DNA from 2 places in the Streptomyces sp. NPDC022910 genome. Region 1 is predicted to be linked to the other one. Evidence: riboswitches for the same ligand, from Rfam matches in the RefSeq annotation. Region 1 holds a riboswitch; the other holds the start of a gene.
The links. Region 1 has a riboswitch for cyclic di-AMP ahead of ACZ3TS_RS07020 (C40 family peptidase). Riboswitches for the same ligand answer to the same signal wherever they lie in the genome.
Positions count from the first base shown of each region.

Region 2: another riboswitch for cyclic di-AMP. It lies ahead of ACZ3TS_RS12770 (M23 family metallopeptidase); the one in region 1 lies ahead of ACZ3TS_RS07020 (C40 family peptidase).

Region 1 is NZ_JBVHHL010000005.1:149,640-164,992, reverse strand. Features, by position in the region: gene ACZ3TS_RS07045 (PspC domain-containing protein) at 53-1,345, shown strand; gene ACZ3TS_RS07040 (LuxR C-terminal-related transcriptional regulator) at 1,342-2,067, shown strand; gene ACZ3TS_RS07035 (C40 family peptidase) at 2,122-3,186, opposite strand; gene ACZ3TS_RS07030 (hypothetical protein) at 3,614-3,967, shown strand; gene ACZ3TS_RS07025 (tellurite resistance/C4-dicarboxylate transporter family protein) at 3,945-4,919, opposite strand; gene ACZ3TS_RS07020 (C40 family peptidase) at 5,087-6,250, opposite strand; cyclic di-AMP (ydaO/yuaA leader) riboswitch at 6,259-6,429, opposite strand; gene pcrA (DNA helicase PcrA) at 6,784-9,294, shown strand; gene ACZ3TS_RS07010 (M23 family metallopeptidase) at 9,346-10,929, opposite strand; gene ACZ3TS_RS07005 (lipase family alpha/beta hydrolase) at 11,207-12,073, opposite strand; gene ACZ3TS_RS07000 (cobalamin B12-binding domain-containing protein) at 12,769-13,185, shown strand; gene ACZ3TS_RS06995 (DUF5691 domain-containing protein) at 13,433-15,049, opposite strand; gene ACZ3TS_RS06990 (SWIM zinc finger family protein) at 15,092-15,353, opposite strand, start outside.
Region 2 is NZ_JBVHHL010000010.1:95,323-110,675, forward strand. Features, by position in the region: gene ACZ3TS_RS12745 (alkaline phosphatase family protein) at 1-1,040, opposite strand, end outside; gene ACZ3TS_RS12750 (DUF5998 family protein) at 1,040-1,627, opposite strand; gene ACZ3TS_RS12755 (bifunctional acetate--CoA ligase family protein/GNAT family N-acetyltransferase) at 1,679-4,483, opposite strand; gene ACZ3TS_RS12760 (HPr family phosphocarrier protein) at 4,642-4,923, shown strand; gene ACZ3TS_RS12765 (GntR family transcriptional regulator) at 5,300-5,995, opposite strand; gene ACZ3TS_RS12770 (M23 family metallopeptidase) at 6,194-6,946, opposite strand; cyclic di-AMP (ydaO/yuaA leader) riboswitch at 6,959-7,137, opposite strand; gene ACZ3TS_RS12775 (M16 family metallopeptidase) at 7,410-8,798, opposite strand; gene ACZ3TS_RS12780 (M16 family metallopeptidase) at 8,795-10,159, opposite strand; gene ACZ3TS_RS12785 (DNA gyrase/topoisomerase IV subunit A) at 10,494-12,950, shown strand; gene ACZ3TS_RS12790 (CobW family GTP-binding protein) at 12,951-14,060, opposite strand; gene ACZ3TS_RS12795 (DUF6082 family protein) at 14,450-14,998, shown strand; gene ACZ3TS_RS12800 (hypothetical protein) at 15,131-15,353, shown strand, end outside.

The DNA of each region.
Region 1 (15,353 bases):
TAGGGGGCCGACCCTGATGTCCCGGTGCTCCGGACGTGTGACCATCGATGGCATGCCGGACGCCGCAGCGATGCCCCTCGCCGACCCGCGGCCGCCGCGCAAGCTCTACCGCAGCAGCGACGGACGCTGGCTCGGGGGCGTGGCGCGGGGGCTCGCCGGGCATCTCGGCCTGCCCGTGATCTGGGTGCGGCTCGTCTTCGTCGGCCTGATGACGGCCGACGGCCTCGGCGCGCTGCTGTACGCCGCCTTCTGGTTCTTCGTCCCGCTCGGCGTCGGCGGTGTCGACGACCGGCGCCCCTCGTCCCTCGTCGGCACCGAGGCCTCGCCCGACGGCCGGCGCAGACTGGTCGCCCGCAGGCCCGACCGGGGTCAGATCGTCGCCCTGCTGCTCATGGTCGTCGTGGCGCTGACCTTCGTGGGCAGCGTGAACCTCGGCAGCGGGGCCAAGGCGTACCTCATTCCGGCCGTCCTCGTCGCCGCAGGCGTCGCCCTGGTCTGGCGTCAGGCGGACAACGCTCGGCGGGCCCGCTGGATGGAGGTCGGCAGTCGTCGGCGCACCCTCACCCTGCTGCGCGCCGCGGCCGGCGTCCTGTTGGTCACCGCGGGCGTCTCCGGCATCTTCGTGCTGCAGGGCTCCGCGGCCCACCTCGGCTCGGTCCTCCAGGCGGCGCTCGCGGTCCTCGTCGGCGTCACGCTGCTCGCCGGTCCCTACCTCGTCCGGATGACCCAGGACCTGTCCGAGGAGCGCTTGATGCGCATCAGGGCCCAGGAGCGCGCGGAGGTCGCCGCCCACGTCCACGACTCGGTCCTGCACACCCTGACCCTGATACAGCGCAACGCGGAGAACGCGAACGAGGTACGCCGTCTCGCCCGCGCCCAGGAACGCGACCTGCGCGCCTGGCTCTACAAGCCGGAGGGCACGGGCAAGGACGAGGACGAGGAGCCCGACACCCTCGCGGAGGCGGTCCGGCGCAACGCGGCGGAGGTGGAGGACAAGCACGGCGTCCCCATCGAGGTCGTCATCGTCGGCGACTGCCCCCTCGACGAGCGGATCGGCGCACAGATGCAGGCCGCGCGCGAAGCGATGGTGAACGCCGCCAAGTACGGTGGCGAGGGCGGCGCCGTCCAGGTCTATGCCGAGGTGGAGGGGAGGACCGTCTTCCTGTCCGTCCGCGACCGCGGCCCCGGCTTCGACCTCGACGCGATACCCGCCGACCGTATGGGTGTCAGAGAATCGATCATCGGCCGCATGGAGCGCAACGGCGGCACGGCACGGCTGCGCGCCGTTCCGGGCGGAGGCACGGAGGTCGAGCTGGAGACGGAGAGGGTGGAGAAGACGTCATGAGCGACACGAACGAGCCGGCCGGCCCGGCGGAGCCGGAGCGCGCGAGCGGGGGCGCCGGGGAGCGGCGTGTGCGGGTCGTGCTCGTCGACGACCACCGTATGTTCCGTACGGGCGTCCAGGCCGAGATCGGGCAGACGGAGCGGACCGGGGTCGAGGTCGTCGGCGAGGCCGCGGACGTCGACCAGGCGGTGAGCGTCATCACCGCAACCCGTCCCGAGGTGGTCCTCCTCGACGTCCATCTGCCGGGCGGCGGCGGAGTCGAAGTGCTGCGCCGGTGCGCGCCCTTGATGGCCGACGCCGAACGGCCGGTCCGTTTCCTCGCCCTGTCCGTCTCGGACGCGGCGGAGGACGTGATCGGGGTCATCCGCGGCGGCGCACGCGGCTATGTCACCAAGACCATCACCGGCTCGGACCTCGTCGACTCCATCTTCCGAGTGCAGGACGGCGACGCCGTGTTCTCGCCGCGGCTGGCCGGCTTCGTCCTCGACGCCTTCGCCTCGACCGACGCCCCGCCCGTCGACGAGGACCTCGACCGCCTCACCCAGCGCGAGCGCGAGGTCCTGCGCCTCATCGCCCGCGGCTACGCGTACAAGGAGATCGCCAAGCAGCTGTTCATCTCGGTGAAGACGGTCGAGTCCCATGTCTCGGCGGTCCTGCGCAAGCTGCAGCTGTCGAACCGGCATGAGCTGACACGCTGGGCGACGGCGCGACGGCTGGTGTGACGGACCGCTCGACGCCCACGTCCGACCCCGGTTCGCCGGGGCACCGACGGCGGCTCACACCACCCGGGTGGCCCCCGCGAACGGCATGTCGTCGATCGAGGCCAGCCGTACCGGCGCCGACGGGTTCGGTGCGTGGATCATCTGGCCGTTCCCGACGTAGAGCCCCACATGGCTGATCCCGGAGTAGAAGAACACCAGATCACCGGGGAGCAGTTCGGAGCGCGAGACGCGGCGTCCCGCGTCGATCTGGGAGTAGGTCGTCCGCGGCAGCGAGATGCCCGCCGAGCGGTACGCGGCCTGTACCAGGCCGGAGCAGTCGAAGGCGTCGGGGCCGGTGGCGCCCCAGACGTAGGGGCTGCCGAGCTTGCCGTACGCGTACGCCACCGCGGCCCCCGCACGAGCGTTGGGGGCTTGCGCGGCCGCCGCCGCGGCCGACACCGGCGCCAGGCCCCGTACCGCGTCACGCGACGCCCGCCCGGCGCCCCCGTACGCCGTGAGCTGTGCCCGCTGCCCGTCCGTCAGCCGGGACAGCAACTGCCGTGCCTCGCCCAGCTTCCCGGTGATGGTCCGCTTCTGCCGGCGCAACTCCTCCTGCCGTGACTTCAGGGAGGCCAGTTCCACCCGCGCCGCCCCGCGCAGTCGTTCGATCTCCCGCAACTGCGCGCGCACGCGCCCCACGGCGGCCGTCTGCCGGCTGTCGACCCGCTCGGCGAACGCCGCGTCGTCGAGGTACTGCCCTGGATCCGAGGAGAGCAGGAGTTGCACCGCGGGGTCGACGCCTCCGTTGCGGTACTGCGCCGCCGCGGCGGAACCCAGCGCCTCACGTGCCGAGTTGAGCCGGTCCGTCCGGCGAGCGGCCTCGTCCCGCAGCGCGTTGAGTCGTTCCTGGGCCTCGTCGGCCTTCTCCTTCGCCCCGTCGTACTTCTCGGTGGCGGCCTCCGCCTCCTGGTACAGCTTGTCGAGCTTGGCCTTGACCTGAGCCGGGGAGAGCTGTGGCTCGGCGTGCCCCGTGCCGTCGAGGCCGGTCGCGGTCGCTGCTCCCGCGAGGGCGATCGTGGCGGCGGTACGGGCCGTGTTGCCGCCGAGCGAACGCTGTCTGGGTTTGCGGTGCGCTGCCACCTGGACGTCCCGTCCTTTCGTACGACCGCCGGGCCACGCGGGGTGTTACGCGTCCGGCGGCGGCGCGCACAGGGGGAGCAGGCCGCCGCCGGACCTTCTCGGCGGTGGTGTCCGACTGCCGCCCCTGGCCCGGGCGGCGGTGGGGAGCCGGTCACCTGGTGGAGGACGCTAAACCTCACCGTGACCGGGTCGTGACGCAAAGTACGGAACTGGCGCGACCGGACTGCCCGTGACCGTATGCGACCGTGATCCCGTCTCAGGAGCACCGACTTCACGCTGTGCGATGACCGATGCGATGGTTCTCGGGCACGAGGAGCTGACGGAGTGCTAGGGGGCGCATATACGCGGGCCCCGGCGGCCGTGCGAGCGCCTCGCATCCGCGGGCCGGTGTCGGTGACCCGTGCGCCCCCGATTAGGCTCCGGGCCCATGGACGTACTCATCCATCTCTTCGTCGGCCTGCACATCGTCGGTATCGCCGCGCTCCTCGGCGGCTTCCTCACCCAGATGAAGGCGATGGGCCAGGGCACGGCCCGCTTCGTGCCCGGGATGCTCCACGGCGCGCTGACCATGCTGGTCACGGGTGTGGTGCTGGTCGGCCTCAACCAGGCGGACCACCACTCGGTGAACACGATCAAGATCGGCGTCAAGCTGGCCCTGCTGATCGTGATTCTCGGCCTGGTCTACGTCAAGCGTGACGAGGAGAAGGTCGAGAAGCCCCTCTTCGCCCTCGTCGGCGCGCTGACCACCGCGAACATCTTCATCGCGGTGCTCTGGACCTGACGCCTCCCAGGGCCGACCGGACGGCTCCCGCGAGGACCGCGCACCAGGCGGCCACCGCGACCCACAGCAGCACATGGCCCAGGTCGCGCAGCCAGGGCACGCCGACGGCGGTGGCGACGGACAGCGCCGCCACCGCCGTCATCCCCATCGGGAAGACGGTCGCCCAGCGCCGCACGTCGTAGCGGAGCCGTGGCCGGAGCAGTTCTGTCGCCGCCAGCATGCAGTAGCAGAAGAGAGCGAGGACGAGGAGGGCGACGCTCACGCCCCGCAGGACGCCGTTGTCGTCGTTGTTCCAGAGGTAGAGCCCACTGTGTCCGGCGGCGACGAGCCGCGACCCGGCCAGTGCGGAGATGGCGAGGCCGCCGCCCATGACCCAGTGGTCCCCCGCACCGGTCGCCACCTCCCGCAGGTCGAAGCACCGCAGCCCGACCAGGTAGAACACCAGCCCGAGCCAGAAGAACACCAGCGCCGTGTGCGCGAGCCACGCCACTCCCACTGCCGCCGCGAGCACCGCTCCGAGCACCGCGATGCTCTCCGTCGCCACGCACCCGAGGAACACGGCCCCCGGCATGGGGCGCGTCCAGCGACGGACGACCGGGAGGACCAGGGCCGCCCACAGCACGACGGCCAGCGCCAGGAACGCCTCGTCGAGCGGCTGCCGGACCAGGACGGACACCCCCGTGCCCAGCGTGGCGGTCGCCGCGACGGGCGTGAGCGCGGTCGCGGAGAGCGCCCCGGCCTGCTGCCGGGCGTGTTCCCGCAGTGCCCGTACGACGAGATCGGCGACGAGCCCCAGCCAGCCGACGGCCGCCAGGGCCAGGGCGACGCGGGAGAGGACGCCGTAGCCCGTCAGGTGCAGCCCGACCGAGAGGACGCCGGTCGCCATCACGGCGGCTCCGGTGGCGGGCGGACGCTGCGCCCACCGGACGCGGAGCGCGGAGGTGCCTGACATGCGCCCGATGCTAGGGACGCGCACGCCGGTTCCCTGCGGGGCACGCGCGCGGAGGCCGAAAACAACCCCACGCGCGCGTGCCGCACGAAGACGCCACGCGCGTGGCGTGCTTCCTCGGCTTACGCGCGCGTGGCGTGCGGAAACCGGAAGAAACGGGAAGCAGAGACTCAGGCGGGCCGCACCACACTGTGGATGATCGAGGAGCCGGCGTAGTAGATCGACTCCTCGCGGACGTACGCGCCCGGTTTGGGGGCGTGGATCATCATGCCGTTGCCGATGTAGATCCCGACGTGGCTGATGTCGTCGTAGAAGAAGATCAGGTCCCCGGGCTGGGCGTCGGCGAGCGTGACCGTCGTGCCGGCGTTCACCTGGTCGTACGTGGTGCGCGGGAGCGTCACCCCGGCGGCCTTCCAGGCGGCCTGGGTCAGGCCCGAGCAGTCGTACGAACCGGGTCCGGTAGCGCCCCACACATAGGGCTTGCCGATCTGGGCGCGGGCGAACGCGAGAGCCTTCGCCGCCTTCGTCGCGTACGAGGAGTCCGTGGTGGAGGACTCCGAGGAGCCGGTCGTGGGGGTCGAGGACGGCTGCGACTGAGCCGCCTGCTGCTCGGCTGCCCGCTGCTGGGCCGCCTGCTGCCGCGCCAGCTCCTCCGCCTGGCGCTGGGCCTCCTCCTGCTTCTGCTTCTCGATCGCGGCGAGCCGCGCCTTCTCCTCGGCGGTGAGCTTGGTCAGCAGCTCCCGCGCGGCGGAGAGCTTCTGCTGGATTTCCGTCTTGGTCGACTGGAGGGTCGTCTGCGACTCGGTGAGCGTCTGCAGACTCTTGGTGGCCTCCTGCCGCCTCTTCATCGTCACGGCCTGGTCCGTGACGTACTCGTCGACCGCTTCCTTCTGGCGGCCGGTGAGCCGGCTCATCAGCTGTGTCTGGTCGAAGTAGTCCTGGGGCGTGTCGGCCAGCAGGAAGGTGGCAGTGTCGGGGGCCGCCGCCCCGGTGCGGTACTGCGCGGCGGCGAAGGAACCCAGTTCGTCCCGCGCCTCGTTGAGCTTCTGCGTGCGCTGGGCGACATCGTCGAGGAGTGTGTCGACCTGTTTGCGCTGCTTGGTCGTCTTCTCCTTGGCCGCGTTGTACTTGTCGGTGGCCGACTCGGCCTGGCGGTAGAGGTCGTCGACCTTCTTCTCGACCTCCTCGACGCTCGGCTTGTTGTCGGCGGAGGGGGCGGCGTTGGCCGTCTGGGCGAGCAGGGCCACGGAGGTGAGGGCTGCTGTCGCGAGAGCGGGTGTCCGTATGCCTGCGATGCGCGTGCCCGAGGGGCGCGCCTTGCGGTGCGGCGCCATGCGAGGCGACTCCTTCTGTACTCCGCCTACCGAGTTAGCTGTCGGGTTCGGGCGGGTGGATCCGGAAGGTGTGCCCTACGGCCGTGCCCCACAGGGCGGTTGGCCGATTCACCCCAAGGTCGGGTGGGTCCCCGGCTCCGGGCTGCCGTGAGGCGCACCGGACTCGGCGGAGGCCGCGCGGCCCGGCGACCTTCGCCGGTGGGGGTCGTGCGGCCCGCCGGGAACGCTAGCCAACTGATGTGGCTCGTGTGAAGGTTGATGTGCGATATGCCCGATACATTTTTGTGACCTTTGATGGAGGGTCCCGCCGTCCGTGGTCAATGCGCCGGTATTTGTGGAGAGTTAAGCGGATTCGCCGTGTGGCAGTGCACGCTTGCCCGATCGATTGCGGATCGTGAACGGACGGTCGCGGACGGCGAAGGGTCGTCGAGCGATCCACTCCGGAAGATCGCAGGGCCCGCGCCACGCTCCCGCAGACGGAGTTCGCGGGGCGGCGGCCGCTTGTCAGTGAGGAGCCCTAGACTCGGAGAGCGATGAGCAGCCTCTTTGACGACAGCTTCCTGGCGGACCTCAAGGCCACCTCGGCCCGTGAGGAGGAGCCCCCGCCGCCCGAGGACGATCACGCTCCGGAGTCGGTTCCGGACGATCTGTTCGGCGGGCGGTTCGACGTGCCGCCGGACCGGGACGCCTACTACCGCGACGGCGCCCCCCGCCCCGTCGTCGACCCCCAGGCGCTGCTCGAGGGGCTGAACGAGAACCAGCGCGCGGCCGTCGTGCACGCCGGTTCCCCCCTGCTCATCGTGGCCGGCGCCGGTTCCGGCAAGACCCGCGTGCTCACGCACCGTATCGCCTATCTGCTGGCCGAGCGGGGGGTGCACCCCGGGCAGATCCTCGCCATCACCTTCACCAACAAGGCCGCGGGTGAGATGAAGGAGCGCGTCGAGCGGCTCGTCGGCCCCCGCGCGAACGCGATGTGGGTGATGACCTTCCACAGCGCGTGCGTCCGCATCCTGCGGCGGGAGAGCAAGAAGCTCGGCTTCACGTCCTCCTTCTCGATCTACGACGCCGCCGACAGCAAGCGCCTGATGGCCCTCGTCTGCCGCGACCTGGACCTCGACCCCAAGCGCTTCCCGCCCAAGTCCTTCAGCGCCAAGATCTCCAACCTGAAGAACGAGCTGATCGACGAGGAGGACTTCGCCGCCCAGGCCACCGACGGCTTCGAGAAGACCCTCGCCCAGGCGTACGCGCTCTACCAGTCCCGCCTCCGGGAGGCGAACGCGCTCGACTTCGACGACCTGATCATGACGACGGTCAACCTGCTGCGCGCCTTCCCGGGCGTCGCCGGGCACTACCGCCGCCGGTTCCGCCACGTCCTCGTGGACGAGTACCAGGACACCAACCACGCGCAGTACGCCCTCGTCCGGGAACTCGTCGGCACCTCCGAGCACCCCGTGGACGTGCCGCCCGACGACCACGACCTGCGGCCGGCCGAACTGTGCGTCGTCGGCGACGCCGACCAGTCGATCTACGCCTTCCGCGGCGCGACCATCCGCAACATCCTCCAGTTCGAGGAGGACTACCCGGACGCCACCACGATCCTCCTGGAGCAGAACTACCGCTCCACACAGACGATCCTGAGTGCCGCCAACGCGGTCATCGAGCGCAACGAGTCGCGCCGCCCCAAGAACCTGTGGACCAACGCGGGCGCGGGCGCACGGATCACCGGCTATGTCGCCGACACCGAGCACGACGAGGCGCAGTTCGTCGCCGACGAGATAGACCGCCTCACCGACCAGGGCGAGGCGAAGGCCGGCGACGTCGCCGTCTTCTACCGCACGAACGCCCAGTCCCGAGTCTTCGAAGAGGTCTTCATCCGCGTCGGCCTGCCCTACAAGGTCGTCGGAGGCGTCCGCTTCTACGAGCGCAAGGAGGTCCGGGACGTCCTTGCGTACCTGCGGGTGCTGGCCAACCCGGAGGACTCCGTGCCGCTGCGGCGGATCCTGAACGTGCCGAAGCGAGGGATCGGCGACCGCGCCGAGGCGATGATCGACGCCCTGGCCCAGCGGGAGAAGATCAGCTTCCCGCAGGCGCTGCGCCGCGTGGACGAGGCCTACGGCATGGCGTCCCGCTCGACCAACGCGGTCAAGCGGTTCAACGCTCTGATGGAAGACCTGCGAACGATCGTGGAATCGGGCGCGGGACCGGCCACCGTCCTGGAAGCGGTGCTCGAACGCACCGGCTACCTCGCAGAGTTGCAGGCCTCGACCGATCCGCAGGACGAGACCCGCATCGAGAACCTCCAGGAACTCGCCGCTGTCGCCCTCGAGTTCGAGCAGGAGCGGGGCGAGGGCGCAGCGACCACAGGGGCCGCCGTCCCCGGAGGCACGCTGGCCGACTTCCTGGAGCAGGTCGCCCTGGTCGCCGACTCCGACCAGATCCCCGACGAGGAGGAGGGGGGCGGCGTCATCACCCTGATGACCCTGCACACCGCCAAGGGCCTCGAGTTCCCGGTGGTCTTCCTGACCGGCATGGAGGACGGCGTCTTCCCGCACATGCGCGCGCTCGGCCAGACCAAGGAACTGGAGGAGGAGCGGCGCCTGGCGTACGTCGGCATCACACGCGCGCGGGAACGGCTGTACCTCACGCGGTCGGCCATGCGCAGCGCCTGGGGCCAGCCCTCGTACAACCCGCCCTCGCGCTTCCTGGAGGAGATCCCGGACCAGCACGTGGAGTGGAAGCGGACGGGCGCTTCCTCCGCTCCCGTGTCGTCGGGTCCGCTCTCGGGCGTGGCGGCCTCGCTGTCGTCCTCCCGGTCGCGGTCCTCGGCTGCGGGCGCGTCCGGCTTCGCCACGCGCCGGGGCGGCGCGACAGAGAGGCCGGTGATCCCTCTGGCGGTCGGCGACCGCGTCACGCATGACCAGTTCGGCCTGGGTACGGTCGTCGGCGTGAACGGCACGGGGGCGAACGCAGAGGCGACGATCGACTTCGGGGACACCAAGCCGAAGCGGTTGCTGCTGCGGTACGCGCCGGTGGAGAAGCTGTAGCCCCCATAGTTGAGCCCCCGCCGAACGGCGGGGGCTCAACTATGGGTTGGATCAGGTCGGGTCCAGCCCGTGACTCCGCAGCCAGGGCAGCGGGTCTATCGCGGAGCCTCCGCTCGGCCGCACCTCGAAGTGCAGATGTGGCCCGGTGGAGTTGCCCGAGTTGCCGGAGTACGCGATCGGCTCGCCGGCCTTGACGGTCGTCCCGCTGGCGACCCGGTAGCTGGAGAGGTGGCAGTACCACGTCTCCGTGCCGTCCTTCGCAGTCACGATCATCATGTTGCCGTAGGCGCTGTTCCACTGCGTGCGGACCGTGCCGTCGGTCGCGGCCATCACCGTCGTGCCGTACGAGACCGGAAAGTCGATACCGGTGTGCACGGACATCCAGTTGATGCCGGCCTGACCGAAGTAGGCGCTGAGCCCCCTCTGCGTGACAGGCAGGGCGAACTTCGGACGCAGCCGCTCCTTGAGTGCCGCCTCCGCCGCCGCCTTCTTCTTCTCGGCCGCCTGTTGGGCCTTGAGGTCGATGCGTTCCTGCGTGCGACTGGCCCGGTCAGCGAAGTCGTTCGCCCCCGCGGAGAGGCTCTCGAGCTGGGAGTCCAGCTTGTTGTTGGCGGCGGACGGCTTCACCGGAGTCACGGGGGAGGCACTCGTCGTCCTGCCGTCCTCCCCGGCCGTGCCGACGGACGCGGCGGCGATCCCGGCGACCCCCATCACGCACGCCGACGGCACGGCGACCGTCAGAAGTGCGGACCGCTTCGCCGGGGGACGCCGCCGGGACCGGTTGGAGGCGCGGGAGGCGGCACGCGGGGCCGGGGCGGGAGTGATCTCCTCCTGGTCCTCGAGCAGCGGAGCGTCGCCGGATGCCTCGTCGGCCTCCGACCCGCCGTCTTCGGCGGTCGTTTGCCCGTACGGGAGCCGATCGAAGGCTTCGGCTTCGAAGACCGCGGTGGCCTGCTCGTCGAAGGGCTCGGCCTGGTCGAACGCCCCGGTCGCCCGCTGGTCGAAGGACTCGGGGACCACGTGCTCGAAGGCCGCCGTCGCGGTCGCCGCCTTGGCGTGCTGCTCGTGCGTCTCGTACTCGGAGGCGCCACCCGAGTTCCACTGCGTGGCGTCGTACGCGCCCGTGTCGGAGGCCTGCATGCCCCAGTCCCACTGGTGGGCCGGGTCCGTCGGCTGATCGGCCCCGAGCCAGGCATGCCCGTCCCACTGGCCGGTGGCATCGGGGGACGACGTGGCCTGCGCGGGGATGCCGGCGAGCTGCTGATATCCGACGGCCCAGGCCGTCGTGTCATGGGCGCCCGTGTCGAACGCGGCGTGGTGCTGGGCGGCGTACGCGTCGTAGTTCAGCGTCTGGTACGTGCCGGCACCGAGGGTCGCGTGGCTGTCGGCGGCCCACTGCGTGGCGTCGTACGAACCGGTCGAGTCGTGGCCCGGGAGGTCACCGAAGAGGGGGTCGGCCGCGAAGGTCGTGGCGGTGTGGCCGACGGTGCCGAAAGCGGTTGCGGAGGCGTCGGCGTAAGTCGTGAACTCACCGTACTGGCCACCCTGCCCGCCGTACGACGCATAGTGCGCCGAGTCGGCATCGGGGGCCGGAGCCGGGGGAGTTGCGGTCCCCGACGGGTGACGGTCGTTCACCAACTTCTCTTTCGCCTCGACAACAGGGGCTGGCAGAGCAGTGCGGCGACTGTACCCGGCGGTATGCGGGCGCGACAATCTTCGGCAGGTTTCCCTCCGGCAGGAAACGGGCATTCGGCCGTGTTTCGGCGGCCCTCGGCAAGGCTTTGGTGCTGCGTTCGATGAATGTTCGAGGGCGTGCCGGTATCCGGGAACTGTCGGGCGGCCGGGTCGGAGCTGTGCCGAGCGAGGGTGCGGGCTGTCTTCCGGTGGCGGTGTCGGCCGGGGGCGGAGGGGCTCAGGCCACCGTCAGACCGTCGGTGTGGGCGGCGGTTGCTCCTGGCTGTTCGAGGTCCAGTGCCTGTCGTATCCCTGTCGCGACGGCGGGGTGCACCGGCAGCGCGAGGTGGCCGATACCGCTGACCCGTATGTTCTGCGCCTGCAGGTCGGGGTGGTCGACACACGCTGTCTCCAGCGGATCCATCAGAGGATCCAGATCGCTCCAGAAGCTCACGAAGTGCGTACGGCAGCCGGGGGCGGGCTCGCGCAGCTCCTCGATCAACTCGGAACCGGGGCGCATCTGGCGAACGATCGGGTGCGCGTTCGCGAGCGGCGCGACGCGGGTGCCCGAGTGGGGTGTACCCAGCGTCACGAGTGTACGGACGTGGAGGTCGCCACCGAGGCGCTGCACGTAGTACCGCGCGATCAGTCCGCCCAGGCTGTGTCCGACGACGTCCACCCGCTCCTGCCCGGTGCGCTCGCAGAGCTCCTCGATGTGGCGGCCGAGCAGCTCGGCGGCGGTCCGGATGTCACACGTCAACGGAGAGTAGTTCAGTGACTCGATGTGCTGACGCCCGTGCTGCGTGAGGTTACGGCGCAGCAGGACGAATACCGAGCGGTTGTCGATGAAGCCGTGGAGCAGGATGACCGGGGGTTTGGCCTCGGTCGGCAGCGTGGCGGTGTCCGGAGGGGGTGGCAAGGGCGCCGAATGGCGCTCCTGGATGATTCCCGAGGGGTAGAGGAGCAGATGCCCGGCGAGGATCGCGAGCTCCAGGGCGGTCGCCTTCAGAAGGGCAAGGGAGAGTCCGGCCAGCCTGATGGGGAACAGGCGCTGGCACAGCGGAAGCAACGGCTGCAAGGGCTGCACTGCCCTGGTGACCATCATGGCCGACCTCCCGTCGGCGCACGCGAGGACGCCTCTGTCCCCCGTGAGCCCTCATGGAAAGCCGATTGCGGCGGTGTCCTGCGGGGCAGGTGCCGCCGGTGCGGCCGTGCCGCGGATGCGGCGCGTGCGACGCCGGTGACACGACGGACGCCTTTTTCGTCGCAATGACGCGATGCCGTCCGTCTTCGTGGCGCGGTACCCGCCCTCCTCGTACGGGTGTGGCTCCCCGCTGTCGTGCCCGTGCAAATCCTTTCGCCGACGAGCCCACCACCACGGCGCCCCGCTGGCGGTGCGGTGGTGCGGCCGCCTCGTAGCGGCTCTCCTTGCGCACGATCTCCTCGGTGCACGGCGCGCGAGCCGCCGTTGACTGCGGCGCGTGTGCCGCGGAGAGGGGAGACCCTGCGCGGCGAATGTGTCCCACTGTGTGATTTCCCCCTCGGTCCGCACCGTGAAACTGCCGGTTGCGGGATGCTGGCGATAACGTTCGTTCACTTCCCGCGTCGATGCGGCGCGGGGCGCCTGTGCCGTGACGGGTGCAGTGCGCCTGTTCCGCGGGGACTGTGGGGCGGGCGGGTTCACGCGTCCGTCGGTGCGGAATGCGCCGACCGTGTGGTCCGCGTGTCCGCCGGTGGGGTGATGTGGCGGCAGTGCGATAGATCGGTACAGGGTGGAGTAGTCGCTTCATGGAGGCAGTGATGGGTGTGGCAGCCGGTCCGATCCGCGTGGTGGTGGCCAAGCCGGGGCTCGACGGCCACGACCGCGGGGCCAAGGTGATCGCGCGGGCGCTGCGCGATGCGGGTATGGAGGTCATTTACACCGGCCTCCACCAGACACCCGAGCAGATCGTCGACACGGCGATCCAGGAGGACGCCGACGCGATCGGTCTGTCGATCCTGTCCGGCGCGCACAACACGCTGTTCGCCGCGGTGATCGACCTGCTGAAGGAGCGCGACGCGGAGGACATCCTGGTCTTCGGCGGCGGGATCATCCCCGAGGCGGACATCCCTGCGCTGAAGGAGAAGGGCGTTGCGGAGATCTTCACGCCCGGGGCCACGACCGCCTCGATCGTGGACTGGGTGCGGGCGAACGTACGCCAGCCGGCAGAGGCGTAACGCTCCGCGCTCGGTGGCGGGGAGGGACCTGGTGAGGGACCTTGAGCTCGCCCTGGGGATCCCCGCGAGCGAAGTCGAGCATGAGGCGTTCGAGGACGAGGCCGTTCAGGCCGAGTCGGGGGCCCGGGAGCGGTAACCCCGACGGGACGGGACGGTCCGAGCCGGTCAGGGCCGGGGGCGAATCTTCCCCCCGGCCATCCCCGTCCCGTGCGGTTCCGGGCATCCCGAGGCCGTCCCGTGCCCCACTTCACGGCTCCCCCAGTTCCTCCCGCATCGTCGCGCGCAGGCGCAGCGTCGTCGTCAGGCGCTGGAACGCCTCCGCCCAGTAGCCGCCGGCTCCCGGCGACGCGTCCTCCGGCTCGTCGGGTATCGCCGCCAGCGCGTCGAGTCGGCTCGCCTCCGCGGGATCGAGGCAGCGCTCCGCCAGGCCCATCACCCCGCTGAAGCTCCACGGGTAACTTCCCGCGTCCCGGGCGATGTTGAGTGCGTCCACGACCGCCCCTCCGAGAGGAGCGGCCCAGGGGACCGCGCACACCCCGAGGAGTTGGAACGCCTCAGACAGACCGTGCGTGGCGATGAACCCCGCGACCCAGTCGGCCCGTTCCGCCGCGGCCAGCGTCGACAGCAGCTTGGCCCGCTCGGCCAGTGACACCGCTCCCGGGCCCCCGGCCTCCGGCGCCGAGGGCCGTCCGAGCAGGGCCCGGGACCAGCCGGGGTCCCGCTGCCGTACCGCCGCCCGGCACCATGCCGCGTGCAGTTCGTCCCGCCAGTCGTCCGCCACCGGGAGAGCGACGATCTCCTCCGGCGTACGCCCCCCGAGTCGTGCCGTCCATGCGCCGAGTGGTGCCGCCTCCACCAACTGGCCGAGCCACCACGACCGTTCGCCGCGCCCCGCCGGAGGTTTGGGCACCACTCCGTCGCGCTCCATGCCCGGATCGCACTCGTGCGGCGCCTCGACCACGATCATGGGTTCGCCCCGCGTGCGGTCGACCGCCACACAGGCCGCCGCCCGCGCCGCCATCCGCCCGGCCAGGGCCGAGCCCGGCAGCGCCGACAGCAACTCCGCCGCCGTCGCCCGGACATTGCGGCTCCGATCGGAGAGCGCCTGTTCCAGGAACGGCTCGTCCGCAGGCTCCAGTCCCGTACGGAGCGAGTCGAGGAACATCAGGCGGTCCTCGGCCCGCTCCGTCGCCCAGGTGGCGGCCAGCAGTTCGCGGGCGGCGGCCGGCTTCCGCGTACGAAGTGCGGTGAGCAGCGCGACCCGTTCCGCGAACAGGCCTTCCTGCCAGAGGGGTTGGGCGCGATCCGTCTCTTCCGGCGGCGGTCCGGACCCGCCGCCGGGCGTGGAGCGCAGCGCGAAACGCCAGTCCGGGTTCAGCCGGGCCAGCCACAGGGCCCGCGGGCCGGCGAAGGCCAGCGCCGCCGGCCGCAGGTCCGTGCGGCCGCGCGCCGCGTCCAGGAGCGCCGGCAGCGTTTCCGGGGGTGGCGCGAAGCCGCGTGCGTTGGCCAGGGACAGCCACTGCGGCAGCAGCTCCATGAGGTCCGGGGCCGACCCTCGGCGACCACCGCCCGTGCCGGGGCGGTCGGACAGCAGCACGGCGAGTCTGCGGGCCGCCGCGGGCGGCAGCGGTGGGCGCGGGTCCGCTGCCGCGGGCTCCGGCCGTGCCCCCGCCGGGGCGGGGCGCAGTCCTGCCCTGCGGCGTACCGTCTCCACGGCGGCCAGGTCGAGCAGCGCCGTCGGTGCCTCGCGGCCGGGCAGCAGCCATGGCGGTGTACGCCGGTCGGTGCCGAGCAGCGCCACGGTCACGAGCTCCTCCCAGGGCACGGCGGAGTGCGTGTCCGACGGAGCGTGGGTCGCACTCATGTCAGTCCCTTCCGGGCCGGTTTCGGAGTTGCTCGGGTGTCGTCAGCACAGCGGGACCGCATCTCCGGCTCCCTCCGGCCAGGCGGTGAGCGGGTTGAAGCCACGGTGGCCGCACTCGCCGAAGATCGTGACCGGGGCACCGCCCGAGAGGGCGACCAGGCGCCACAGACCCGGACGGGCGCCCGCCGAAGGGGTGAGCGGCAGCGCCGTAGTGCCTTCCGCGTCCGCCAGCTGCCAGGAGTCCTCGACCGGCGTCGGTATGACCCGGCCCAGCGTCACCGGGAACGACTCCAGCCAGGGGTCC
Region 2 (15,353 bases), on a different contig from region 1:
TACACGCGGTCGTCGATGCGCGGGCCGAACCAGCCCGCCTCGATCGCCTCGTCCCGCGAGGCCACCCAGAACTGCTCGCCGAGCACCTCACGCCAGCAGGTCAGGACGTCGTTCTCGGCGCCCGGCAGGGCGTACACGTGCCGGGCGCGCCCCTCGCCGCCCAGCAGGGCTACCCCGGCGCGCAGCTCCCAGTCCTCGTCGAAGTCGATGCGGTGCCGCTCGTCGAACGGGATGTCGATCATGCCGTGGTCCGCGGTGACGTACAGGGCGGTGCGCGGCGGCAACTGCTCGGCAAGCCGCTGGACGAGCCGGTCGACGTACATGAGCTGGCCGCGCCAGGCGTCCGAGTCGACGCCGAAGCGATGGCCGGCGCCGTCGAGCTCGGCGTAGTATGTGTAGACCAACGCACGGTCGCCGACGGCGAGTTGCTCGGCCGCCAGGTCCATGCGGTCTTCGCCGGTCAGCCGCCCGAGGAACGTTCCGCCGCTGAGCGCGACCTTGGTGAGCGGGGTGTGCTCGAAGGTCGGGGAGGTGACCTGCGCCGTGTGGACGCCGGCCGCGTCCGCGAGCTCGAAGACCGTCGGATACGGCTGCCAGGCGCGCGGCTCCGTCCAGGGCTGCCAGCGGAGCTGGTTCATCAGCTCACCGGTCTCCGGGTTGCGGACCGTGTATCCGGGCAGGCCGTGTGCGCCGGGCGGCAGGCCGGTGCCGACCGAGGCGAGCGAGGTCGCGGTGGTGGCCGGGTATCCCGCGGTGATGGGTCGGCTGGTGCCGCCGCGCGAGGACGCCAGGAGCGAGGTCAGGAACGGCGCGTCATCGGGATGCGCTCTCAGCTGCTCCCAGCCCAGCCCGTCGATCAGGAACACGCAGTTGCGGTCGGCCGCGGTCAGTTCCGGTATGGCGGCGGTCTGGCCGGGGACACCCATCCCCGCGGCCAGGGTGGGCAGGAGATCGGCCAGCGAACCGGTGCCGTACTCGGGGAGCGGCGCGGAGCCGGCGGCGAGCGGCTCCGGGTGGTCGTCCCAGGTGGTCAGGGCCATCAGCGGGTGACGTCCGCGGTCGCCTCGGAGAGGGACTGCGCGAAGGCGAGCGCCTGGCGCACCGTCTCCGGGCCGTCCCCGGCCTCGCTGACGCGCAGGCTGAGGTCGTCCGCCGTCGAGCTGCCCGTGTAGCCGTGGTCCGCCTCACAGTTGGGGTCGCCGCAGGCGGCGGGCTCCAGGTCGATGCGGGAGACCGCGCCCCAGCCGATGGTCAGGACGATCTCGCGGGGCAGCTTGCCCGGCGTGTACGACTCAGGGTTGGCGACGACGCGGCTGACGACGACCGACGAGATCCGGCCGAGCTTCACCGATTCCGTGGATGTCGTCGCGTACGGCGTCGGGGAGGTGTCGTCCGCGGCCTGCTCATCGGTGTGGCTGACGATGAAGCGGGTGCCGGTGAGGACCAGCACGGTCACGTGGCGGCGCACCTCGTTCGCGTCGAACGTGGTCTCCTGGTGGACCAGGTACGACCGGATGGGCTCGCCACCCACCGCGGCATCCACCGCCTCGGCAACGAGAGCCGGGTAGTAGCCGCTGCGCTCGATCGCCGTGCGCAGCCCCTGGGTCGTCGTACTGGTCTTGGCCATGACGTCCATCCTACGGTGGCGCACTGACTGCGAGGCACCGCTCGCCACCGGTCAGTACACCGGCAGCCTCCTCGGGCCGAGGTCGTCGCGGGCGGGAGGGGGCGCGAGCCGCACGGTGGCGCCGAGCACGCTGAGGCCGCGGGTGGCGACGACGACGGGCTCCAGGGTGACGGCGACGACCTCCGGATGGTCGTCGACCAGCCGCGACACGCGCAGCATGAGCTCTTCCAGGGCAGGCGTGTCCACAGGGGCGGAGCCGCGCCAGCCGAACAGGAGGGGGGCCGTCCGGATCGACCGGACCAGGGAGGTGGCATCACGGTCGGTGACCGGAATCAGTCGGTGCGCGGTGTCACCGAGGAGCTGCGAGGCGGCCCCGGCGAGCCCGAACGACAGCACGGCCCCGGCCGCCGGGTCGATGACGGCCTGGAGGATCGTGTCGACGCCGCGTGGCGCCATTCCCTGGACGACCGGCCGCAGCTCCTGTGGTCGGCCGAACAGCCCGGTCAACTCCGTGTACGCCCGCCGCAGTTGTTCCTCGTCGGCCAGGTCGAGCCGTACGCCGCCCAGGTCGGCGCGGTGCCGCAGGTGCGGGGCGGTGGCCTTGAGGGCCACCGGGTAGCCGATCGCGCGGGCGGCCTCGACGGCGGCCTCGGGCGTGGGCGCGGGCAGCGCCCTGCGCACGTGGATGCCGTACCGAGTGAGCAGGTCACAGGTCTCGTCGGTGCCGAGCGTCAGCCCCTGCCCGCGTGCGAGCAGCCCGTGGATCAGCTCGGCCGTGCCCTTCTCGTCGATGTCGTCGTACTCGGGCACCTTGCCCGGTTCGACGACCTCGCGGCGCCACTGGGCGTACTTGACGGCTTCGGCAAGGGCCCGGACGCCGCGCTCGGCGGCGGGGTAGGCGGGGATGAGACGGGCCTCGTCCGATGCCTCCACCGCGGCGGGCAACCGTTCCGCCGGCCGTGGAAGGTCGCCGCGCTGTGCCTGTGGTGACGTACTGGCCGCCGCGGACAGCGCCTGCGCTATCCCACCCAGCTCCACGTGCACCACGAGCACGGGCTTGGCGGGAGCCGTGGCCGCCGCCGACCGCAGCGCGTCCGCCAGCGCGGCGTCCCGTGTCGAGGCCTCGCCGACTGCCGGTATCGCCGTCACCACGACGGCGTCGCACCCGTCGTCGGCCAGCGCCGCGACCAGCGCCCGGTGGAAGTCCTCGGCCGACGCCCCCGTCGTCAGGTCGAGCGGCGGCAACGGCCGCAGCCCCTCGGTCAGGCACGCGTCGTACGTCAGCAGCCCCAGCGACTCCGAGTTCCCGAGGATCGCCACCCGCGGTCCCGCCGGCAGCGGCTGCCGGGCCAGCAGCAGCCCCGCGTCCACCAGTTCCGTGATCGTGTCCACCCGGATCACGCCGGCCTGCCGCAGCAGCGCGGACACCGTGGCGTGCGGCAGCCGCGTGGCCCGTACGGCATGGCCCTGCGGGGCGCCGCCGTGCCGCGCCCCCTGCACCACGACCAACGGCTTGGCGGCCGCCGTGCGCCGCGCGAGCCGGTTGAACTTGCGCGGGTTGCCGATGGTCTCCAGATACATCAGGGCGACATCGGTGTCCGGGTCGTCGTACCAGTACTGGAGCACGTCGTTGCCCGACACGTCCGCCCGGTTCCCGGAGGAGACGAAGGTGGAGACACCGGTGACCCCGGTGACCCCTCCCCCGCGCCGGTGCAGCCGCGACAGGAGGGCGATACCGATGGCGCCGGACTGCGCGAAAAGTCCTATGCGTCCGGGGCGCGGCATCTCGGGCGCGAGGGACGCGTTGAGCCGGACCTGCGGCGAGGTGTTGATGATCCCGAAGGCGTTGGGCCCGATGGTCCGCATCCCGTACGACCGCGCCTGCCGCACCAGCTCCCGCTGCCGCTCGCGACCGTCGGGACCGCTCTCGGCGTATCCGGCGGATACGACCACCAGCCCCTGCACCCCGTGTTCGCCGCACTCGGTGACGACCTCGGGGACGCGCTCGGCGGGGACGGCGACGACGGCGAGGTCGACTGGCTCGGTGATGTCGCTGACCGAGCGGTGGGCGGGCACCCCGTCGAGTTCCTTCTGTCCTTCGGGGAAGGCCCTGTTCACCGCGTACAGGCGGCCCGTGTACCCGCCGTCCTTCAGGTTGTCCAGAACGCTGCGCCCCACTCCCCCGGGAGTGCGGCCCGCACCGATGACGGCAACCGAGCCGGGAGCGAGCAGCCGCTGCACGGACCGCGCCTCCGCCCGCTGCTCCCGGGCGCGCTGCACGGCCAGCGACCGGTCGGTGGGCTCCAGGTCGAATTCCAGGCGTACGACGCCGTCCTCGAAGCTGCGCTTCTGCTGGTACCCGGCGTCCGTGAACACCTTGATCATCTTCGTGTTGGCGGGCAGCACCTCCGCGGCGAACCTGCGGATGCCGCGCTCCCTCGCCACCGCGGCGATGTGCTCCAGCAGGGCCGACGCGACCCCGCGACCCTGGTGCGCGTCCTGCACCAGGAAGGCGACCTCGGCCTCGTCGGCGGGCGCGGAGGCGGCCATGCCGTCGGCGCCAATGCGGTCATAGCGTACGGTTGCGATGAACTCGCCGCCGACCGTGGCCGCGAGTCCCACCCTGTCCACAAAGTCGTGGTGCGTGAAGCGGTGGACGTCCTTGGCGGACAGGCGGGGGTACGGCGCGAAGAAGCGGTAGTACTTCGACTCGTCGGAGACCTGCTCGTAGAAGCTGACGAGGCGCTCGGCGTCATCGACGGTGATAGGCCTGATGCGCGCGGTGCCGCCGTCGCGCAGCACCACGTCGGCCTCCCAGTGGGCGGGGTACTCGTGCCGGTCCGACGCGGTCTGCATGGGCCCCAGAGTAAGGCTCGCGTCCGACACCGGCGCGAGGCAGGCTGAGGGCACCGAACCGGGCCCGCCATGGGACCGACCCACGCCCCTTCCTGGGCGCGCTTCACATATGGAACACTGGTCTAGACAACCCTGATACACCTGAAGGGCAGCATCACATGGCTGAGCGCCGCGTCAACGTCGGCTGGGCCGAGGGCCTCCACGCCCGCCCCGCCTCCATCTTCGTCCGGGCAGCCACGGCCTCCGGCGTCCCCGTGACCATCGCCAAGGCCGGTGGCAACCCCGTCAACGCTGGGTCCATGCTCGCGGTTCTCGGCCTGGGTGCCCAGGGTGGCGAGGAGATCGTCCTCGCCTCGGACGCGGAGGGCGCGGACGCCGCGCTGGACCGTCTGGCCAAGCTGGTCGCCGAGGGTCTCGAGGAGCTTCCCGAGACCGTCTGACCCTTCGGGTGTCACCGCACGGCGGAGCCGCGTCGCCCTCACGGCGGACGCGGCTCCGCCGTGTTCGCTCCCCTTCACGGAAGCCGTTCGCGCGGCGCGCCGGTGCCGCGATCACGCAGCGCATGCACATCGAAGGGGACGCAGCCGTCGGGCGTCACGCACGGGCTCTCCTCCGCTCCGGGGAGTTCCCGGCGCACAGAGTTCTCGTGCGGACCGCCACCCTGCGTCGCCACCCGCGCGGGGAATTCGGCAGGCCACGCGAAAAGCGCGCAAGGGCACACGGAAATCGCACGCAACGGATTTCCGGGACGCGCGAAAACAAGGGCAGCCGAAATAGACCTCCGCCGAATATCCCTCTTTGTATACGGCGCCTGTGTTAATGCCGCAGCCCCGACATGTTTACGGCATGTTGCGAAGTTCTCACACTGTCCACCCGGTCTCCCACACCGGGAAAGCGCAGCCGGTGCGCGGACGTCGCGCGCTCGGTGTGCAGCGCCGTGATCGCCCGCGCCCGCTCGCTGTCCCCGCGCGCGACGGCGTCCACGATGCCGCCGTGCTCCGCCCAGGACTCCACGGGGCTGGCCGGCGCCTCGACCGCGTACATCCAGGCGATCTTGTGCCGGAGTTGGGCGAGCGTGGAGGTCAGCGCGGGGCTCCCGCAGGCCTGCGCGAGCGTCTCGTGGAACCACCCGCCCAGGGAGCGCAGATCGTCGCTGTTGCCCCTCCTGGCCCGCTCCTGGCCCAGTCTGACCAGGCCGCGCAGCACCTTGAGGTGGGCCTCGGTGCGGCGCTGCGCGGCCCGTGCGGCACCCAGCGGCTCCAGCAGCATCCGCATCTCCAGCAGGTCGGCGGCCTCCTGCTCGGTGGGCTCCGCCACGCACGCGCCCGCGTGCCTGCGGGTGATGACGAAGCCCTCGGCCTCCAGCGTGCGCAGCGCCTCGCGCACGGGGACACGGGAGACGCCGTACCGGCGCGCGAGCAGTTCCTCGGTGAGCCGGCCGCCGCGCTCGTAGACACCCGCGACGATGTCATCACGAATCGCCGTGCATACCGAGTGCGCCGGAATACGCATGTCCGACCTCCGCCTTAATCCCCGTGAAACGTCGTCGAGTGACACGTGTTCAACCGACTCTATTGCAGCGGGCCGGAATTTCCGACGGCGGGCCTGAATCCATGGATATTTTTTGGACAGACGGCAGTTCGAAACGACGACGGCCCCGGCTCATGAGCCGGGGCCGTCACGTTCGCGCGGAACCGTGGAAGGCAGGTGTCAGACGTTCACACCGTGTGACCGGAGGTATGCCAGGGGATCGATGTCCGAGCCGTACTCCGGGGACGTACGAGCCTCGAAGTGCAGGTGCGGCCCGGTGACATTGCCCGTGGCCCCGGAGAGGGCTATCTGCAGGCCCGGGGTGACCCTCTGGCCCACGGAGACGCCGATGGACGACAGGTGGCCGTACTGCGTGTAGGTGCCGTCGTTCATCTTGATGACGATCTGGTTGCCGTACGCGCCGCCCCAGCCCGTCTCGACGACCGTGCCGGAGCCGACCGCGTGCACGGGCGTACCGCTGGCGGCGTGGAAGTCGATGCCGGTATGGCTGCCGGAGGACCACAGGGAGCCGCCGCTCTTGTAGCCGGTGGAGACGTAGGAGTTGAAGATCGGCGCCACGAACGCGTTCAGGCGTCGGCGCTCGGCCTCCCGGGCGGCCCGGGCCTTGGCCTCGCGCTCCTTCGCGGCCTTCTCCGCGGCCCGCTTGCGCGCGGCCTCCTCGGCCTTCTTCTGCTCGGCGGCCTGCCTCTGAGCGGCGGCCTGGGCATCGATCTTCTGGGCGACCGAGTCGCCCAGGGAGACGGCCCGCATCAGTCCTGTCTGCTCGACGGAGTTGCCGGCGGCGAGCGCCGGGGCGGCCAGGGCACCGATGACGCCGGTGGTGGTGAGCGCCGCGACGCCCACGGCGTTCGTGGTCGTGCGCTTCACGCGGCCGGGACGACGGTGCTTCCCGTTGGCGCAGGTGAACGCCATGAAATGGCTGGTCCTTTCCTTCCCTCTCGCCTACCGGGTTAGCTGACGGGTTCGGAGCAGGAAGGTCTCCTACGGGCTCGCGCCCGATTCACCCCAGGGACTTGGGCCCGCCGACCGCGAAGGCGGCGACAGGAGGGTGGGTCCCCGGCTCCCCTGGCTCGCGCCGTACGGGGACTCGGCGATGACTGTCCGGTGCCGCGGATGCGGCGCACTGCCTGACGGCAGCCCGGAAGACGCTAAGAGGGCCACCTTTCCAACACCAAACCGATCAGAGCGTTTGTAGCGCATCCCACAGGGCAGAGAGGCAGCCTCTATGGCAATACGGACAAACCGCCAAGAAGGCAGAGGCCCTGGTGACAGAAAAGTCACCAGGGCCTCGCGAGGTCACTGCTCGACGCGCGTATGCCCTTCAACGGGGCCACGCCCACCCGGGGGGTCTGCCCCGCGCGCGTGCGGCGTCGCTCTACTCGGCCGCCACGACGCTCACTTCACCGATACCGAGCGCCTTGACGTGCTCCTCGATCTGCGCGGCGTCGCCCACCAGGACGGTCACCAGACGGTCCACCGGGAACGCGTTCACGACGGCAGCCGTGGCTTCCACCGTGCCCGTGGCGGCCAGTTCCTGATAGAGCGTCGCCTGGTAGTCGTCGGGAAGGTGCTGCTCGACCTGGTCGGCGAACGTGCTCGCGACGGCCGCAGCGGTCTCGAACTTCAGCGGTGCCACGCCCACCAGGTTCTGCACCGCGACGTCGCGCTCGGCATCCGTGAGGCCCTCGGCGGCGAGGGTGCGCAGCACCTTCCAGAGGTCGTCGAGCGCCGGGCCGGTGTTCGGCGTGTCGACGGAGCCGCTGATGGCGAGCATCGCGGCGCCCGTGCCGTCGGGCGCGGAGCGCAGCACCTGGCCGAACGCCCGCACCCCGTAGGTGTAGCCCTTCTCCTCACGCAGGACCCGGTCCAGGCGGGAGGTGAGGGTACCGCCGAGGCAGTACGTGCCGAGCACCTGGGCGGGCCACACGCGGTCGTGCCGGTCGGCGCCGACCCGGCCGATCAGCAGCTGCGTCTGGACCGCGCCCGGGCGGTGCACGATGATCACGCGGCCGGTGTCGTCGGCGGTCACCGGGGGCACGGGACGCGGCTTGGCAGGCGCGCCCGTCCAGGCGCCGAGGGTCTCCCCGAGGAGTGCGTCGAGGTCGAGCCCGGTGAGGTCGCCGACCACGACGGCGGTGGCCGTCGAGGGGCGCACATGCCGCTCGTAGAAGGCGCGGACGGCGGCGGAGTCGATGTTCGCGACCGTCTCCTCGGTGCCCTGGCGCGGGCGCGACATGCGCGAGGACGCCGGGAAGAGCTCCTTGGAGAGCTCCTTGGCGGCGCGGCGAGCCGGATTGGCGGTCTCGTGCGGGATCTCGTCCAGTCGGTTGCGTACCAGGCGCTCGACCTCGCTGTCCGCGAACGCCGGCGACCTCAGGGCGTCGGCGAGCAACCCGAGCGCCTTCGAGAGGCGGGAGGCGGGCACTTCGAGGGAGAGACGGACGCCGGGGTGGTCGGCGTGCGAGTCGAGGGTGGCGCCGCAGCGCTCCAGCTCGGCGGCGAACTCCTCGGCGGAGTGCTTGTCGGTGCCCTCGGAGAAGGCGCGCGCCATGATCGTGGCGACGCCGTCGACGCCGGCCGGCTCGGCGTCCAGGGGCGCGTCGAGGAGCACCTCGACGGCGACGACCTGCTGACCGGGACGGTGGCAGCGCAGCACGGTCAGGCCGTTGTCGAGCGTGCCGCGCTCGGGCGCAGGGAACGCCCAGGGCCTGGCCTCGCCGGGCCGGGGCTGCGGGTGGAACTCCATGGTCGCGAGCTCGGTCACTTCGCCGACTCCTCGTTCTCGTCGGTGGTTTCGGCGGCTGCCTGGGCCTCTGGTTCGGCCGCGACGGGCTCGTACACGAGCACCGCGCGGTTGTCGGGGCGCAGACGGGCCTTGGCGACCTCCTGCACCTCCTCGGGCGTGACCTCGAGCACGCGCCGGACGGCGGTCAGGGCGAGCTGCGGGTCGCCGAACAGCACGGCGTACCGGCACAGTTCGTCGGCGCGGCCTGCGACCGTGCCGAGCCGGTCCAGCCACTCGCGCTCCAACTGGGCCTGGGCGCGCTCCATCTCCTCAGTGGTGGGGCCCTCCTCGGCGAACCGGGCGAGCTCCTCGTCGATGGCCGTCTCGATGACCGGCACCTCGACGTCTCCGGACGTCTTCACGTCCAGCCACCCCAGGGAGGGCGCTCCGGCGAGCCGCAGCAGGCCGAACCCGGCGGCGACAGCGGTGCGGTCGCGTCGTACGAGCCGGTTGTAGAGGCGCGAGGACTCGCCGCCGCCGAGGATGGTGAGGGCAAGGTCGGCCGCGTCGCACACGCGTGTGCCGTCGTGCGGCAGCCGGTAGGCGGCCATCAGGGCGCGCGCCGGGACCTCCTCCTCGACGACCTCGCGCAGCTGCTCGCCGATGACGTCGGGCAGCGAGCCGTCGCGCGGCTCGGGCTTGCCGTCGTGGGACGGGATGGACCCGAAGTACTTCTCGATCCAGGCGAGCGTCTGCTTGGGGTCGATGTCTCCGACGACGGAGAGAACGGCGTTGTTGGGCGCGTAGTAGGTGCGGAAGAAGGCGCGCGCGTCCTCCAGGGTGGCCGCGTCCAGGTCCGCCATCGACCCGATCGGCGTGTGGTGGTACGGGTGGCCCTCCGGGTAGGCGAGCGCGGTCAGCTTCTCGAAGGCCGTGCCGTACGGGACGTTGTCGTAGCGCTGGCGGCGCTCGTTCTTCACGACGTCCCGCTGGTTCTCCATGGACTCGTCGTCGAGGGCGGCGAGCAGGGAGCCCATACGGTCGGCCTCCAGCCAGAGGGCGAGCTCCAGCTGGTGGGTGGGCATGGTCTCGAAGTAGTTGGTGCGCTCGAAGCTCGTCGTGCCGTTCAGCGAGCCGCCGGCACCCTGGACCAGCTCGAAGTGGCCGTTGCCCTTGACCTGGCCCGAGCCCTGGAACATCAGGTGTTCGAAGAGGTGGGCGAGGCCGGTGCGCCCGTGCACCTCGTGGCGTGAGCCGACGTCGTACCAGAGGCACACCGCCGCGACCGGGGTCAGGTGGTCCTCGGAGAGCACCACGCGAAGCCCGTTGGCCAGGCGGTGCTCGGTCGCTGTCAGGCCCCCGGAGCCTGCCTCGGCTGTGGCCGTGTGACCCATGGGCATGTACATCCCTTCGCTCGCGGAAGCTGTCGCGGAAACCCGCGGTTTCCTGCCGGTCCTGTCACTGTATGCAAGCGTGCCGACCAGTGGACAAGTTCCCGGGCGGCGTACGCCGAGAGCGAGACCGCGATTACGGCGGGTGGAGGGCGAAACGCGGGGTTGACGGCGGGGGCAACCGGCACCGGACGGGCACCGCGACGGGAGTCCCGGGACACCTTCTGCCTGGGCGAAGTGCGCTGGGAGACGGGTACTGGTCCGTGTTGTCGGTGCGGCGGTCCACAATGGTCCGCGTCAGATTCGTTCATGCCCCGCACAGACTGTGAAGGAGCCGGCAGCGATGGCCCGCCGCAGCACGAAGACCCCGCCGCCCGACGACTCGTACGAGGAGAAGATCCTCGACATCGACGTAGTCGACGAGATGCAGGGCTCCTTCCTCGAGTACGCGTACTCGGTCATCTACTCCCGGGCCCTGCCGGACGCACGCGACGGCCTCAAGCCGGTGCACCGGCGGATCGTCTACCAGATGAACGAGATGGGGCTGCGCCCCGACCGCGGCTACGTGAAGTGCGCCCGTGTCGTCGGCGAGGTCATGGGTAAGTTGCACCCGCACGGCGACGCGTCGATCTACGACGCCCTGGTGCGCATGGCCCAGCCCTTCTCGATGCGCGTCCCCCTGGTCGACGGCCACGGCAACTTCGGCTCGCTGGGCAACGACGACCCGCCGGCCGCCATGCGGTACACCGAGTGCCGCATGACCGAGGCGACGAGCCTGATGACCGAGTCGATCGACGAGGACACGGTCGACTTCGCACCCAACTACGACGGCCAGGAGCAGGAGCCCGAGGCCCTCCCGGCCGCGTTCCCGAACCTCCTGGTGAACGGCGCGTCCGGCATCGCGGTCGGCATGGCCACGAACATGCCGCCGCACAATCTCGGCGAGGTCATCGCGGCCGCCCGCCACCTGATCCGCCACCCGAACGCGGATCTGGACACCCTGATGAAGCACGTCCCGGGCCCCGACCTGCCTACCGGCGGACGGATCGTCGGCCTCTCGGGCATCCGGGACGCGTACGAGACGGGCCGCGGCACCTTCAAGATCCGCGCCACGGTATCCGTCGAGGACGTGACGGCGCGCCGCAAGGGCCTGGTCATCACGGAGCTGCCCTTCACGGTCGGCCCGGAGAAGGTGATCGCCAAGATCAAGGATCTGGTCGGTTCGAAGAAGCTGCAGGGCATCGCCGACGTCAAGGACCTCACCGACCGTGAGCACGGACTGCGCCTGGTGATCGAGATCAAGAACGGCTTCGTGCCGGAGGCGGTCCTCGAGCAGCTCTACAAGCTGACGCCGATGGAGGAGTCCTTCGGCATCAACAACGTCGCACTGGTCGACGGCCAGCCGCTCACGCTGGGCCTCAAGGAACTGCTCGAGGTCTATCTGGACCACCGCTTCGACGTCGTCCGGCGTCGCTCGGAGTTCCGCCGCGGCAAGAAGCGTGACCGGCTTCACCTGGTCGAGGGCCTGCTCACGGCACTGGTGGACATCGACGAGGTCATCCGCCTGATCCGCTCCAGCGAGAACTCGGCGCAGGCCAAGGAGCGCCTGATGGAGCGCTTCTCGCTGAGCGAGGTCCAGACGCAGTACATCCTCGACACCCCGCTGCGCCGCCTCACCAAGTACGACCGGATCGAGCTGGAGGCGGAGAAGGACCGGCTCAACGCCGAGATCGCGGAGCTGACCCGGATCCTGGAGTCGGATGCGGAGCTGCGCAAGCTGGTGTCCGCCGAACTGGCCACGGTGGCCAAGAAGTTCGGCACGGAGCGGCGCACGGTGCTGCTGGAGTCCGCCGGCGCCCCGGCGCCGACGGTCCCGCTCCAGGTCGAGGACGCCCCGTGCCGAGTGCTGATGTCGTCGACGGGCCTGCTGGCGCGCACTGCGAACGGCGACCCGTTCGAGGAGGACACCGACGGCAAGCGCGCGAAGCACGACGTGATCGTCTCCGCTGTTCCAGCGACGGCGCGCGGCGAGGTGGGCGCGGTGACATCCGGCGGACGGCTGCTGCGACTGAACGTGATCGACCTCCCGCAGCTGCCGGAGACGGCGACCCGGCCGAGCCTCTCCGGGGGCGCGCCCGTCTCGGAGTTCATCTCCCTGGAAGCGGACGAGACGGTGGTCTGCCTGACCACGCTGGACGAGGCCTCCCAGGGCCTCGCGCTCGGCACAGAATGGGGCATCGTCAAGCGTGTGGTCCCCGACTACCCCGCGAACAAGGAGGAGTTGGAGGTCATCACCCTCAAGGAGGGCGACCGGATCGTCGGCGCGGTCGAACTGCGCACGGGCGAGGAGGACCTGGTCTTCATCACGGACGACGCACAGCTGCTGCGTTTCCAGGCGTCCCAAGTGCGGCCGCAGGGTCGGCCCGCGGGCGGCGTGGCGGGCATCAAACTGTCGGACGGCGCGAAGGTGCTTTCCTTCACGGCGGTGGACCCGTCGGAGAACGCGGTGGTCTTCACGGTCGCCGGCTCGCGTGGCACGCTGGACGACTCGGTCCAGACGACCGCCAAGATGACGCCGTTCGACCAGTACCCGCGCAAGGGCCGGGCCACGGGCGGCGTGCGCTGCCAGCGGTTCCTGAAGGGCGAGGACTGCCTGTCGTTCGCCTGGGCGGGCGAGACCCCTGCCCGGGCGGCGCAGAAGAATGGCATGCCGGCCGAGCTGCCGGAGCTCGACCCGCGGCGCGACGGCTCGGGTGTGTCGCTGCCGAAGACCGTCGCGGCGGTGGCGGGACGGGTGTGATCAGCCCTCGAGGTCACCGAGGCTCGTGAGAGCCTCGGTCTCCTTGTCCTGCACATAGCGAAGGACGCCCCACATGCTGTGCTCGTCGGCCTGTGGGGCGTCGTCGCTGCACCCCTCCAGCTCCTTGCGCAGGGCGGCGGTGTCGATGCCCGACCCGATGAGCACGAGCTGGGTGAGCCGCTCGCCGCCGGCCTCCCACGGTTCCGGGTAGAAGCGCAAAAACCGCCCCACCGCATGCACGGCGTACCTGTTGCGTGGATCGGCGGCGCCGAAGTCGACGTACCCCTTGATCCGGTAGAGGCCCTCAGGCCTGCTGTCGAGGAACTCCAGCAGCCGCCGGGGGTTCATGGGCACGTCGGAACGGAAGGACAGGCTGTCGTACCCGGCGTGCAGATGGGCGTGGTGAGGGCCCTCATCCCCGTACTCATCCCCGTACTCATCCCCGTGCTCGTCGTCGTGCCGGTGGAGGTCGTCGAAGGAGAGCTGCCCGATCCGTTCCTCGGCGGGCCTGCAGTCGAAGAGGAACTCGGGGTCGATGCGCCCATAGGCGGCCGGGACGACGGCGGCGCCGCCGGTGAGCGACTGGACGAGCCGCAGGACCCGCTCGCTGTCGTCGGCCCGGTCCGTCTTGTTGACGACGACGAGATCGGCGAGGGCGAGATGGCGGTCGAGTTCGGGATGCCTCTCCCGGGTGGCGTCGAACTCCACCGCGTCGACGACCTCGACCAGTCCGCCATAGACGACCCTGGGCTGCTCGCTGGCGAGCACCATGCGGACGAGTTCCTGGGGTTCGGCCAGGCCGCTCGCCTCGATGACGATGACATCGATGCCGGCGGAGGGCTGGGCAAGTCGGTCGAGACAGAGGTCGAGTTCACTCGCGTCGACAGCATAGCAGAGACACCCGTTGCCCAGGGAGACGGTGGAGTCCCCGAGCGCCCCGGCGACGGCCATGGCATCGATCTCGATGTCCCCGAAGTCGTTGACGACGGCGCCGATGCGGCTACCGGCGCTGTGGTGCAGAAGGTGGTTGAGCAGCGTGGTCTTGCCCGAGCCCAGGAATCCGGCGAGTACGACGACCGGGATCTGCTGCGGACTCGACGACTGGCTCAACGTGCGCCCCTTCCCACACCGATGCGTGCGCCGCATCGCGTTTCCGGCCCCTGTACGAGTGCGGCTCACGGACCGGCTCTCACCGGAACGGGTCGTCTCTCGTACGAGGATTGAATGCCGACCCAGGATACGAGTGGGTGGAAACCCAGCGAAGTGAACGATTGTTAGCGGCGCTCGCGGGGCACACGTTGGGCATGGCGCCGGGAAACGCGACCCGCACTTCCCTCCGTGCGCCTCCTCTCCGCCTCCCCGCCGATCAGAGCCGCTCGGCACCCTGGGAGACGGCAAGCGCGCCGCCCATCGCTCGCCGGTCCCCACCAGTCGACCCGCACCCGACGACCGGCGGACGGTCGACGACCGGCGGACGGTCGCCTGATTCGGGGGTTGACATGGCCACACAGAGGCACGGGGTACAGGGGCTGGGCGCCGCCACCGCGGCGGGGCTCGGGTTCGCGGTCGGCATGGTGATCGCTCTGGCCGTCCAGCGACGACGGTACGAGGAACTGCGCCTCCGGATCGAACGTGCACAGCAGGACGGCCGCCAGGAAGCACGGCTTGCCGAGCAACAGCGCCTGCAGTCCTACCTGTTGGACAAGGCACTGAGCGACCCCGACCTGGCCGCGGTCATGAGCACGATCGAGGAAGTGGACCCCACGCGGCGCCGGCAGTATCTCTTCGCCAACGCGATGTACACGAACACCCTTCTCGCCTACCGGGTGGGGGTGGTCACCTGGGAGGAGCTCCACGGTCACCTTCGAATCATTTGCCGTAATGCCATGTTTCGCGACTACTGGGATGCAACACGTCATCATCGGGCAAGTCTCAAGGAGTCGTCGGACGAAGCGCGCGTAGGCCACATGATGGACACGCTTATCCGCGATCTGGATGAAGCCGACACCGAGGAGTGGTGGGTCGTGGGTGAACCGCCCACGGAGTAGAGCCCTTGCGACCGCAGCGGTTAACACCCCATGGCCGACCGCCAGTTGGCCCAGGCTGAGCCATTCGAGTGACGTGCGGTCGGCTACCCTGTCCCAGCCCTGAACTGTCTAAACACGAGGACTGGGATCCCCTTGAAAATCGTGCGCCGCATCGGTGCGTCCCCACGCGAACGAGGCAGCCTCTCCGGTGAGAGTTGCCCCGACATCTTCGAACTCAGTGACGGCAACTTCGCCGTCATCGGGACCGAGGCCACCGCGGCACTCGACAACGAGCTTCCCGCCGACGCCGCAAGAGCCGACTACGAACGGATCGTCGTCGTCAGCCGAGAGACGCTCGTGCGCGCCAAAGCCGACA